3 regions of the Gordonia humi genome follow, and region 1 is predicted to be linked to each of the others. Evidence: riboswitches for the same ligand, from Rfam matches in the RefSeq annotation. Region 1 holds a riboswitch; each other region holds the start of a gene.
What was found. A riboswitch is a leader RNA that binds a small molecule or an ion and turns the genes downstream of it on or off. The one in region 1 is predicted to bind S-adenosylmethionine.
Positions count from the first base shown of each region.

Region 2: another riboswitch for S-adenosylmethionine. It lies ahead of BKA16_RS15995 (amino acid ABC transporter permease); the one in region 1 lies ahead of BKA16_RS02385 (2OG-Fe(II) oxygenase).
Region 3: another riboswitch for S-adenosylmethionine. It lies ahead of BKA16_RS04895 (aminotransferase class V-fold PLP-dependent enzyme); the one in region 1 lies ahead of BKA16_RS02385 (2OG-Fe(II) oxygenase).

Region 1 covers NZ_JACIFP010000001.1:526,433-530,728, forward strand. Annotated here, with positions in the region: gene BKA16_RS02375 (MFS transporter) at 1-1,250, opposite strand, end outside; gene BKA16_RS02380 (tRNA-dependent cyclodipeptide synthase) at 1,247-1,933, opposite strand; gene BKA16_RS02385 (2OG-Fe(II) oxygenase) at 1,933-2,742, opposite strand; SAM riboswitch class I at 2,848-2,957, opposite strand; gene BKA16_RS02390 (hypothetical protein) at 3,206-3,496, opposite strand; gene BKA16_RS02395 (sterol desaturase family protein) at 3,807-4,296, opposite strand, start outside.
Region 2 covers NZ_JACIFP010000001.1:3,480,043-3,484,338, forward strand. Annotated here, with positions in the region: gene zwf (glucose-6-phosphate dehydrogenase) at 1-787, shown strand, start outside; gene BKA16_RS15985 (glucose-6-phosphate dehydrogenase assembly protein OpcA) at 813-1,730, shown strand; gene pgl (6-phosphogluconolactonase) at 1,727-2,446, shown strand; SAM riboswitch class IV at 2,692-2,803, shown strand; gene BKA16_RS15995 (amino acid ABC transporter permease) at 2,821-3,798, shown strand; gene BKA16_RS16000 (amino acid ABC transporter ATP-binding protein) at 3,795-4,296, shown strand, end outside.
Region 3 covers NZ_JACIFP010000001.1:1,085,943-1,090,238, forward strand. Annotated here, with positions in the region: gene BKA16_RS04885 (SPFH domain-containing protein) at 1-546, opposite strand, end outside; gene BKA16_RS04890 (hypothetical protein) at 583-1,338, opposite strand; SAM riboswitch class IV at 1,475-1,589, shown strand; gene BKA16_RS04895 (aminotransferase class V-fold PLP-dependent enzyme) at 1,606-2,829, shown strand; gene BKA16_RS04900 (MarR family winged helix-turn-helix transcriptional regulator) at 3,156-3,623, shown strand; gene BKA16_RS04905 (MDR family MFS transporter) at 3,620-4,296, shown strand, end outside.

The sequences.
Region 1 (4,296 bases):
AGGGCCGCGGCGACGGCCGCCCCCAACGCGCCGCCGAGGTTGTGGAACGTCCACGACGCGCCGATCGCGAACCCGGACTCGGCGGACGGGACCGCCGACAGCGCGGCGAGAGTCGCGGGCGCCAGGATCAGCGCCCAGCCGAGACCGAAGAACACGAAGCCGATCAGGAGAACGGCGAGCGATCCCGTTCCCGCACCGATCAGGACGGTGCCGGCGGTCACCGTGAGCGCGGCGAAACCGTAGCGCAGCGGGCCGACCGGCCCCACGCGGTCTACCCACCGCCCCACCCGTGGAGAGGTGACCGCCATGGTGCCGCTCACCAGCAGCAGCGACGCGCCGACCGCCGGTTCGCCGAGGTCGTGGCGGTCGCCCAGATACGGCGGCAGTACGAGCAGCGCGGACGCGTAGAAGGCCGCGAGGAAGAAGTCCGAGAGGAGCGCGGCCCGGAACCGCGGCTGCTCGAACAGGTCGATCCGCAACAGCGGGTGGCTCGCTCGACGCTCGATGCCGATCAGGGCCGCCGCACCGACGACGGCGACCGTCGCCGCGACGTACACGCCGGCGCTACGCCAACCGAGCGTCTCCGGGAGCGAGACGAAGGCCACGGCTCCGGCCACCGTCCCCGCGAGCGCGATCTGTCCGGCGACGTCGACGCCGATCCCGCTGCTCGGCGGCGGCGACGGCACCGCGGCGACGATCAGGGCGATCGCCGCGATCCCGAACGGCACATTGATCCAGAAGACCGACCCCCATCCGAGCACCGGGACCAGCAGACCGCCGAGCACCGGTCCGATGGCGAGACCGACCCCGTTCACGGCGTACAGCCAGCCGACGGCACGTCCACGCTCTCCCTCCGGGAACAGATGTTCCACCAGCGTGGACGTGCCGGTGTACAGCACCGAGCACGCCGCGCCCTGGACGAACCGCGCCAGGATCAGCCAGCCGATGCTCGGCGCGAGCGCCGCCCCCACCGACGCGGCGACGAAGACGACCAGCCCCGCCAGCAGCATCGGACGACGGCCGTACCGGTCGCCGAGTCGGCCTGCCGTCACCATCAACATGGCCAGCGCGGTCAGGAAGCCGCTGAGCACCAGTTGGCTGGCTCCGATCGTCGTCCGCAGTTCCCGCGTGATCGCAGGCAGCGCCGTCGAGACGATGGTGAGATCGATACAACCCAGGAACGACGCCGTGGCGAGACCGATGAACCCCGCCGCGCGGCGCGGGGCCGCCTCGACCCGGACATCGCTCACCGTGCCGACCTCCGCTTCTTGAATCGCAGCGGCAGCCAGGCGGCACCGTCGTCGACGAATCTGGCCCTCGTGGCCGCCATGGCGGCCGATATCTGTTGCGGGTAGACGACGAAGTCGTATCCTTTCGCCGCCCACAGCGGTTGAATGATCGGGACCTCTTCGAGCAGATACGTGCGGCAGCCGTTCCAGATCCGGTCCTCGTCCGGGCCGCCCTCGCCGCGGCGGGCGACGAACCGATCGATCGTGGCGTCGATCGCAGCGGCGTACTCGTCGTCCGACCGATACGCCTCGCGCACCCGATCGAGGGCGCGAGGATAGTCGGGGTCGCTCAGCGCAGTGTCCCAGCGCAGAACGTCGACGTCGGCGGTGAGGAGATCCAGGAGCGGCCGATTGCGCGCCAGCCACTGATCGCCACGGCGGCGGGACAGTTCATAGGCCTCACCGGGCGCCGCGTCGACATTGTGTCGCTGCAACGTGTCGGCGACGGCGACGGTGACCCGAGCGAAGCCGCTGCGGTTGAGGAGGTCGATCGTCGCACCGAACTTCTCCCCTTCGTGATAGTCGGCGCCGACGCTGACCAGCAGAATGGTCGATCGCCCGGTGTACTCGTACTGGAGTCCCTTCAGGTCGAACGCCGCCTTGTGCGACGTCGATCCGACGGGCGCGATGGTGGTCGCGGTCATCAGCTCCACACCGCCAACGGCTCGTCGCCTCCGCGAACACCGATGAACACGCCGACGGTGACGCGCGGACGGTCGGCGGACGGCGCGACGGCGTGGACCCGGCGCGGATCGATGAAGATCGCATCCCCGATCGTCGGTCGCACGGTCAGCGCCGGTTCGCCGACGTCGGCGCGGTCGATGCCCCAGACCCGCTCGCCGGACAGCCCCCGGTAGTCGTCTTCGCTCGGGTACGCGTCCCAGATCTCCAGCTCACCGCCTGCGTCGGGGACGTCGAGGTACACGTTGACCGACAGCTGCCGTCGGATGCCGAGATCGTCGTCGGGGAGGTTCCGGTGCAGGTTGTCGGTGTGCGGTTCCAGATCGACGCCCGCCTGCTGGTATCGGGCGACTCCGACGAAGAACTTTCGGCTGTGCCACGACAGCAGCGTCGCCCCGGAGGGCCACGCCTCGTCGAGCAGGATACGGACGGTGTCGGACGGATACGGGTACGGCGCAGCGCGAGCCCGCAGGTCCCGACGATGGCCGGCGGCGTGGTCGAAGTACGTCGACTCCGCGCCGTCACGGGTCTCGGAGAACGCCTGACCGATGCGTCGGAACTGCGGATCGGTCGCGAGCGGACCGTGATCGTCACGTCCGACGAGTCTCTCGCGCAGCCCGTCGAGCGCCACCGCGTCGACGAGCCCGGTGACCCGCACCGCGAACACGTCGCCTTTGAGGAGGCGAAGCAGGTGGTCGGCGGAGAATTCCTCCGCCGTCGTCGTCGTGACCAGTTCCGATCTCCGTGTTCGGCGGTCGATGATCGTCGTCATACGCGTTCCTCCCCTGTCGGCATGCGCCGTGTCGATTCGTCTGCCTGTCGGATCATCCGATCCAGCGCACGTCGATCGATCAGGAGCGGGCCGACGAGTCGGCGCGGTTCATCGTCTCTGGCATTAGCACCTTGTGCGTCGCCGCTCCCGGCGGAGTGCGGCCCACGGTTGCTGCGGCGTCGAAGAGCCAGTCTCTCGGCCGCTCGTGATGAATCTGTGTGCAGCGCAAACCTAAGCCCCGCCGCGCCGTCGTATCAACAGATGACATCGACGGGTCTCCGGGCCGCCGCAGGTCGGCGGCTATTAATCACCGGGGGCGCAACCGCGTCGAGTGCTGGGCGGGAACAGACGGTGGCGTCGGCTCAGATCTGGCGCTCGAAGAAGATCAGGGTCCCGTCGGGATCGGTGACAGCGAGCGCGTTCGCATCGTCGACGCGATAGGTGTAGCCGTCGTTGACGGCGGTTACGAATACCGACCGGATCCGTCTCCGGTCAGAACGACGAGCGAGACCTCGATGTCGATCGTGTCGCCGCTGCTCTTGGTGACGCCGCGATAGAAGAGCGATCCGTCGTCGTTCCACCGGCAGACGGTCGCGGCCGCGTCGACGGTGTCGACCGAGGCGACGGCCGTCTGGTCCGCGTAGCACTGCGGAACGTCGGCTGACGCCTGACCGGCTCCGAACATCGCGGCTCCGACGCCGACGCCGGCGATCACCGCGGCGGCCGCACCCGTGCGGAACGTCATGCTGTTCATGTCTGACTCCTGTCGTGACGATCTCCGCACCCGGTGTGCGACGCGTTTGACGATTCCGTGCCCGAGACGGTGTGTCTATGGGGACTACTCCCCATCGACACTGGTCAACGACGGTCTTTGGCGTCGTCCGTACGAAACGCATCGCCGAGGCCGCCGTCATGGCGTCCGTTCGCCGGGCGCGTTCAGAGATCGGTTCGAGGCGTCACCACACACGCGGCCGGAATGTCGTGGACGCGTTCGGCGAGCCGACGTTCCGCCGCGGCGAGGAGCCTAGTAGGGCTGCGGCGACCGGACGGTCCGGATGCACGCGTCACGATCGTGACTCCGACGCGGCCGACGTCGTCAGTCTCGACCGCCACGTCTTCCGCGGTAGCGGCCCCATGGGGCCGCAGGAGCCAGCGGGTCGGAAGGGCGTGACGAGTTGTCGAGGATAGCTCGCGGGGTAGTCGGGTTTGGCGGCTATTCCCAGGTCCGAGCTGGTGAACCGCCGGGATCGGTCGTAGGAGAACGTTCCGGCGAGGTGATCCCAGACAAGGGTGAACAGGCCGAAGTTGACGTCACCGTCGCCGGGATGCTTCAGGTGATGGAATCGGTGTCCGGCGTTGAGCGCGAGCACGTATCGCATGGGCCCGACGCGGTAGTCGGCATTCGAATGCTGCATCAGCAGTTGCACGGCTACGCACACCGCCAGGGCGGAGGCGACGGAGGTGGGAATGCCCAGCGCTATCAACGGGACAACTCCGCCGAACATCTCGAGTGTTTGGTGCACAGGGTGCTTCATCAGGCCGTTGAGCCCATAG
Region 2 (4,296 bases), 3.0 Mb from region 1:
CTACTACGACGGCATCGGGGCCGCCCGCGACGTGATCCAGAATCATCTGCTGCAGCTCCTCGCGCTCGTCGCGATGGAGGAGCCGGTGTCGTTCTCCCCGCACCATCTGCAGACCGAGAAGATCAAGGTGCTGCAGTCCACCCGCAACATCCTGCCGATCGCCGAGAACTCCGCCCGCGGCCAGTACGGGGCGGGTTGGCAGGGCTCCGAACCCGTCGTCGGACTCAAGGACGAGGACGGCTTCGCGGCCGATTCGACGACCGAGACGTTCGCCGCGATCGCCCTGGAGGTCGACACCCGCCGCTGGGCCGGAGTGCCGTTCTACCTGCGGACCGGCAAACGTCTGGGCCGACGCGTCACCGAGATCGCGTTGGTCTTCAAGCGAGCACCTCACCTGCCGTTCGACGACACGATGACCGCCGAACTCGGCCACAACGCGCTGGTGATCCGGGTGCAGCCCGACGAGGGCGTCACACTCCGCTTCGGGTCCAAGGTGCCCGGGTCGTCGATGGAGGTCCGCGACGTCAACATGGACTTCAGCTACGGCGGGGCGTTCACGGTGTCCTCGCCCGAGGCCTACGAGCGGCTCCTGCTGGACGTGCTGCTCGGCGAGCCGTCGTTGTTCCCGGTGAACGAGGAGGTCGAGCTCAGCTGGCAGATCCTCGATCCGGTCCTCGACGAGTGGGCGGCGGACGGTTCGCCGGACGAGTACGAGTCCGGCACTTGGGGCCCGCACTCGGCAGACGAGATGATGAGCCGCACCGGTCGCGTCTGGCGGCGACCGTGAGCGCGGCGCAGAACAGGAGCCGTCGATGATCGTCGACCTGCCCGACACCGACACCACCGAGATCAGCAAGAAGCTGGTCCGCATGCGCAGCAGCGGCGGGGTCACCACGCTCAGCCGCGTCCTGACTCTGATCATCGACGTCGACGCCGGTGAAGCCACCGAGGACGCCGTCGAGGCGTCGAACGCGGCCAGCCGCGAGCATCCGTGCCGTGTGATCGTCGTATCGCGCGGCAGTCGCGACGGGCAGGCCCGTCTCGACGCCCAGATCAGGGTCGGCGGCGACGCGGGCGCATCCGAGGTGGTGCTGCTGACCCTGTCGGGGCCGATCGCCGAGCATCCGCACGCCGTGGTGACCCCGTTCCTGCTCCCGGACACCCCGGTCGTCACCTGGTGGCCGGGACGGGCGCCGGAGACGCCGTCCGAGGACCGGCTGGGCCGTCTCGCGTCGCGGCGGATCACCGATGCGCGCAAGGCCTCCGATCCGCGCGGGTTCCTGGAGGCCCGCCGCACGGGCTACTCGCCCGGCGACACCGATCTGTCCTGGTCGGCCCTGACCCCGACGCGTGCTCTGCTCGTGTCGGCGCTCGACCGGCCGCCGCATCCGGCGGTGACCGGGGCCGAAGTGACCGGCCCACTCGACCGAACGGGTCTGGACATGATGGCGGGCTGGCTCGCAACAGCGTTGGGCGTGCCGGTCACCAGACGTTCCGGCGCGATCGGCGTCCGCATGCTGCGTGGTGACTCCGTGTTGTCGATGACGGTCGACGAGGCGGGCGACAGCGGCACCGTGTCGAGTACCGGACATCCGGACGGCCACGTGGCCTATGCGCGCCGCACCACCGCCGAATGTCTGGCCGAAGAACTCCGCAGCCTGGATGCGGACGAAGTGTACGAGGCGGCGCTGGCCGGTCTGCCCGCCGTCGACTATGAGGAGATGCCATGACGCCCGAGACCCTCGTCTTCGACTCGTCGGCCGATCTGATCGAGACCGCCCGCGCGCGTCTCGTCGACGCCGTGGTGCGTGCGCAGGAGGCGCGCGGTGTCGCGTCGGTCGCCCTGACCGGCGGTTCCAACGGTATCGGTCTGCTGCGGGCGCTCGCCGCCGACTCGGGCGACATCGCCTGGCAGCGCGTCGAGATCTACTGGGGCGACGACCGGTTCGTCCCCGCCACCCATCCCGAGCGGAACGCCGGTCAGGCGTTCGAGGCGCTGCTGTCGTCGGTGCCCGTCGATCCGGCCCGCGTGCACGTGATGGCGCCGTCCGACGGCGAGTTCGGCGACGACATCGAGGCCGCCGCCCGCGACTACGCGCGCCTGGTGGGCCCGGAGACCGTCTTCGACGTGCACCTGCTCGGAATGGGCGGCGAGGGGCATGTCAACTCGCTGTTCCCGCACACGCCCGCCACCGCCGAGGAGTCGGCGGCCGTCGTCGCCGTGACCGACTCGCCGAAGCCCCCGCCCGCACGTCTGACGTTGACCTTCCCGGTGATCAACCGCTCCCGCGAGGTCTGGTTCCTCGTCTCGGGTCCGGAGAAGGCCGAGGCCGTCGCCGCGGCGCACGACGGCGCCGACCGCGTCGACTGGCCGTGCGCGGGCGCGCACGGCACCGAGGCGACGGTGTGGTTCCTCGATCAGACGGCCGCGTCGCAGTTGGGCTGACTCCCCCGCTTCCGGCCCGCGCCGGTTGAACTCGCCCGCTCTCGCTGTCGTTCCCGCGCGCGGAGCGAGTCACAGTTCACGATCGCCCCGTTCGGACTCCGGTCCGGGCGGGGCGATCGGCGTCTGTCGCCGGCCTTATGCGCATGACGACGCCAACTGTCCGGTATGCGGCATCGTGCCGGGAATTGGCGTCACACTGCTCCGGAGGGTGGGCCGAACCCGGCCGCGCCCGTAACGTCGTCGGCGGTTATGAGCGTCAGCGTCAAGCCCTGGCTTGCTGGCCGGCAACCCTCCCTCGCGGCGGGGTGCTCCAGGTGAGAACCCGGCCGTGCGAGATCCGCACGGTAAGCGCGATCGTTGAAGGACGTCACCCCGTGACCGAAGTCTTTGCCCGCCCGCTCCGCGGACCGAGCGTCGTCGACCTGCCCGGCGACGCCGATCTGGTCGCCGCGCCGCTGGTGTCCGCCCGCAGACCCGCACAGTGGATCGGCACCGCTGTCGTGGTGCTCCTGCTCGCCATGGCGCTCCACGCGGTGGTGACCAACGAACGTTTCCAATGGCACGTCGTCGGCTCCTACTTCACCGACGACGCCATCCTTCGCGGGCTCGGCCTCACTCTGTGGCTGACGGCGGCGGTCCTGGTGGTCGGCTATCTGCTGGGCATCGTGCTCGCCGCGATGCGGCTGTCGACCAATCGACTCCTGTCCGGCATCGCCTTCGGCTACGTGTGGCTGTTCCGCTCGGTCCCGCCGCTGGTCCAGCTCCTGTTCTGGTACGAGCTGGCGTCGCTGTACCCACGACTGTCGATCGGCATCCCGTTCGGCCCGGAGTTCGCGACGGTCGAGACGGCGCACCTGTTCAGCGGCGTGTTCGCCGCCTTCGTCGCCCTGTCGTTGGACATCGCGGCCTTCGCCGCCGAGGTGGTGCGCGGCGGGCTGCTGTCGGTCGACCACGGCCAGACCGAGGCCGCCCAATCCCTCGGGTTGGGCCGGCTGCGGATCTTCCGCCGCATCGTGCTCCCGCAGGCCATGCCGTCGATCATCCCCGCATCGGGCAACATGCTGATCGGGCTGTTGAAGGCGACGTCGATCGTCAGTGTCATCGCCGTACAGGACCTCCTGTACTCCGCGGAACTCATCTATCAGCAGAACTACCTGATCATCCCACTGCTCCTGGTGGCGACCGTCTGGTATGTGATCCTCACGACCGTCCTGTCGATCGGGCAGCACTACGTCGAACGCCACTATGCGCGCGGCAACCGACGCGACACCGGCACGGGCTTCCGGGACACCCTCCGAGCCAACCTGCCGCTCCTCGGGTCGGCGTGGACGCAGCGCGGAGCGAGGGCATGAGCGCCCCCGCGGTCCGCATCCGGGGCCTCCGTAAGAGCTTCGGCTCCGCGACAGTCCTGCACGGAATCGACCTGGACATCGCCGAAGGCGAGGTGACCGTCGTCATCGGACCGTCCGGCTCCGGCAAGTCGACGCTCTTGCGCTGCGTCAACCACCTCGAGCGACCGGACTCCGGATTCGTCGAGGTCGACGGGGAGGTCATCGGCTATCACCCGACCGGCGGACGCCTGCGGGAGCGATCCCCGCGCGACGTCGCTCGCCAACGGTCGCGGATCGGCATGGTGTTCCAACAGTTCAACCTGTTCGGACATCGCACTGCCGCCCAGAACGTCGCCGAGGGGCCGATCTCGGCGGGGGCATCGCGCGCCGACGCCACGGCGACCGCGACGGCCCTACTCGATCGTGTCGGCCTGACGGGCAAGGACGACGCCTACCCGCGGCAGCTCTCGGGCGGGCAGCAACAGCGCGTCGCGATCGCCCGGGCACTCGCCCAGCAGC
Region 3 (4,296 bases), 560 kb from region 1:
GATGGCACCGACTCCGGTCTCCAGGATCATGTCCGAGAAGGCTGTCGAGATCACCCGGCGCAGCAGTTCGGTGATCTCGTCGGCGTTCACCTCGCTGTCGGTGCCGATGATCTCGCGGAGGAAGATCGCCGGATCGGCGACGCGGATCACGCACAGCCCGTTGGCGCGGACCTGCACCATGCCGAAGTCGGGGTCGCGCAGCGTGATCGGGTTGGGCGTGCCCCACCGCAGGTCGGTGACCGGCCTGCGGTTGATGAAGTAGACCTCGCTGCGGAACGGGCTGTTGAATCCGTGCTTCCACCCCTGGATCGTGCTCATGATGGGGAGGTTCTCGGTGGTCAGTTCGTAGTGCCCGGGATCGAACTGGTCGGCGAGTTGCCCGCGGTAGACGAACACGGCCTGCTGGCCTTCGCGCACGATCAGCTGCGCGCCGTTCTTGATCTCGTTGTTGTAGCGCGGAAAGCGCCACGCGAGAGTGGAACGCGAGTCGTCGATCCACTCGATGATGTCGACGAGTTCGCCGCGCATCTTGCCGATGATGCCCATGGTGTCTCCGTTCGAGAAGTCGGTCGGTTCAGTCTGTCAGGCCGCGGTCGCCGCGGTGATCGCATCGTCGTCGATGAGCTGTTGCACCAGATCGGCGCCGTCGGAGCCCAACGTCGACGACGCCGCGCCGTAGTCGACGCCGGTCATACCGAAGCAGTAGGTGCCGTCGACCGCCGTGACGGCGCGGTGCGCGACGAAGCGAGCGTCGCCGCTGGTCTCGTTCTCGGTGTCGTGATCCCATTCGCCCGCGTCGAGGGACGCGAACTGCGATCCGCACGCATCGGTGAATCCGATGACCGCATGCACCTCGTCGGCGAGGCCGCCGTCGTCCATCGTGTCAATGTCGGCGAACACCCGCGCCATGCTCCGGTCCTCGTCGTCCGGAAGGATCATCAGCGCCTCGTCGCCGTCGTACGTCCCGGTCTCGACCCGCCAGCCGGCGGGCACGTCGACGTCGACACCGACGCCGTGCGCGAGCATCACGGTCTCATGGGAGGGCGCCGAACTCCGCTCAGGGGACGACCACGGCGCCAGGATCAGCACGACGACGCCGCCCACCGCGAGCGCGGCGACGACGATCAGCGCGACCACGAGCCCGGCCCGCGATCTGCGCGGTGGCAGAGGCGGATACGCGAGCTGCTGCTGCGGATACGGCGGATACGGTTGTCGATACGGTTGCTGCGGAAAGTGCTGGTAGCCGGGCTGCTGCGGCGGATACGCCGGTGGATTCGGGACGCGTGGAGACCCCGGCTGCGGTGGCTGCGGGCCGCCGGGACCCCACGGATTCGTCACATGGGCGATTCTATCGGTCGCCGGAGGTGGACGGGGGGTGCGCGACGGCCGACCGAATGACCCGGCCGGGGGGCATTGCGCTCGCCGTGGGTTTAAGTCTCGGCTGCCGGTCGACGGTGAGGCATAGTCGACGACGGGTCACGAGTTCCAGCCGACAGCCCCGGCTCGCTGGACAGCAACCCTCCATTTCACGGTGGGGTGCTCCGGGTGACGACCCGGTCCGCGTCGACCGTCGCGGACAAGCGTGGAATTCCAAGGAGTCTCGTCATGACCGCTGTTCTCGATGGCCCCGTGTGCCGTCCGATCATCCGTGCCCTCGCTCCGGTAGCGGGCGCCGAGGCCCTCGTGCCGACCACCGGATCGCCCATCGCCTACGCCAATCTCGACTACGCGGCGTCGGCGCCCGCACTGACCTCGGTGGCCGAGCAGGTGAGCGCGGCGCTCACCGAGTACGCGAGCGTGCACCGCGGCGCCGGGCACCTGTCCCAGGTCACCACCGCCCGCTACGAGCAGGCGCGCGAGACGGTGCGCGGTTTCGTCGGAGCCCGCGCCGACGACACCGTCGTCTTCACCCGCAACACCACCGACTCGATCAATCTCGCGGCATCGATCGTGCCCGGTGACGTGGTGGTCCTCGACATCGAGCATCACGCGAACCTGCTGCCGTGGACCCGCACCGGACGAGCCCGTGTCGTGTCGTCGCGGCCGAGTCTGGAGGACACCCTCGGGGCGCTCGAAGCCGAACTGTCGCGCAGACCCGCCGCACTGCTCGCCGTGACGGCCGCGTCGAACGTCACCGGCGAGGTCCTCCCGATCGGGCGACTGGCCGGGATCGCTCACCGACACGGCGCGCGGATCCTGGTCGACGGCGCACAGCTGGTGCCGCACCGGCCGGTGTCGGTCGCGAGCTTCGGCGTCGACTACCTCGTCTTCTCCGGGCACAAGCTGTACGCGCCGTTCGGTGCGGGTGTCCTGGTGGGCCGCGGCGACTGGCTCGACGCCGCGCAGCCGTATCTGGCGGGCGGCGGCGCCGGTGCCGCCGTCTCGATCGACGACGTCGTCTGGCACACCGGCGCCGCACGGCACGAGGCCGGATCGCCGAACGTGCTCGGCGCGGTGTCGATCGCGGCCGCGGCGCAGACCCTGCGCGACATCGGTTTCGAGCAGATCGGCCGGCACGAGGAACTCCTCGTGGAACGTCTCGACGAGGGGCTGGCCGCCCTGCCGCACGTGCACCCGCTGCGCATCTTCGACGATGCGCCGTCGCGCATCGGGATCGCGAGCTTCGTCGTCGACGGACACACTCCGCGGGAGGTCGCCGAGTACCTGAGCAGTCGCCACGGCATCGGGGTGCGCGACGGCAAGTTCTGCGCGCATCCGCTGCTCGCGAAGATCGGGCGCCCGGGCGGTGCGGTGCGGGCCAGCTTCGGTGTCGGCACGAGTTCGGCCGACGTCGACCGCCTGGTGGAGGCGCTCGCCGAACTGGGCTGATTCCGACAACGACGACGCCGGAGCCGGGCATGTGTCGAACGCGACACGGCCCGGCTCACGTCGTGTTCGCCTCACTGCCACCGATGCGGTGGAGACGGCGAGATTCGGTGCTTCGTTGCTGGTAGATGCCGTTTCTTAGGGTCGGCTCGGTGACGCTCCTGTCGAAGCGGTGTGTCGGATTCGCGGATCGGCGTGACGCTCGCGGCGGCGGTGTCGTATCGGCCGTATCTCGGATATGCCGATTTCCGCCCGGTTGCAGAGGGGCGCCGCCGTCGGCATTCTTGACCGGCAATTAGTTGTAGTGCACAAGTAAGCGAGTGATCGACATGCCGACGCCGGAATCCATCGACGACGTGTTCTCAGCGCTCGGGAAGTTCGTGCGGATCCGCAGCCGCAGTGTCCAGGCGTCTGCGAAGTCGGCGGACGGAGGAGCCGAGACCGCTGCCAAACGAGCGCTGTTCGTCCTGCGCCACGGTCCGATCCGGGCGGGTGAGCTGGCGGCCGCGATGTCCGCCGACCCGTCGACCATGAGTCGTCACGTCGCGCAGCTGGTCGACGACGGACTGGTCCGGCGCGAACCCGACCCCGAGGACGGGCGGGCCTGCCGCCTGGTGCTGACCGACGACGGGTTCGAACGGGTGGCCGTACTCGCGGCCCGGCGTCGCGAGGCGATCGGTGAGTTGGTCGCCGATTGGCCGGACGAGGACTTCGCGACGTTCGCGCATCTTCTCACTCGTTTCGTCGACGCCGTCGAGGCACACAGCATGAACAAGGATTTGAGAGGCGACGCATGACCGAATCGACAGTCGGGGACTTCCCCGGCAAAGGCCTGACCCACAGACAGATCCTGACCGTTCTCGCCGGTCTGATGATCGGTATGTTCCTGGCGGCACTCGACCAGACCATCGTGTCGACGGCGATCCGGACCATCGCCGACGACCTCAACGGCTACGACATGCAGGCGTGGGTCACCACCGCCTACCTCGTGACGTCGACGATCGTCACGCCGCTGTACGGCAAGCTGTCGGACATCTACGGGCGCAAACCGTTCTTCCTGGCCGCTATCACGATCTTCGTCCTCGGTTCGCTCGCCTGCTCCATGGCGACGTCGATGTATGAGCTCGCGGCCTTCCGCGCGCTGCAGGGCATCGGTGCGGGCGGTCTGATGACCCTCGCGCTCACGACCATCGCCGACATCGTGCCGCCGCGTGAGCGCGCCAAGTATCAGGGCTACTTCCTCGCCGTCTTCGGCACGTCGAGCGTTCTCGGCCCGGTGCTCGGCGGACTGTTCGCCGGTGCGGACTCGATCATCGGCATCTCCGGCTGGCGCTGGGTGTTCCTGGTGAACGTCCCGGTCGGCGTCATCGCCCTCGGCGTCGTCTACAAGGTGCTCAACTACCCGCAGCAGAAGCTGAAGGGGCATCGCACCGACTACTGGGGTGCGACCGCCGTCGCCGTCACCGTGGC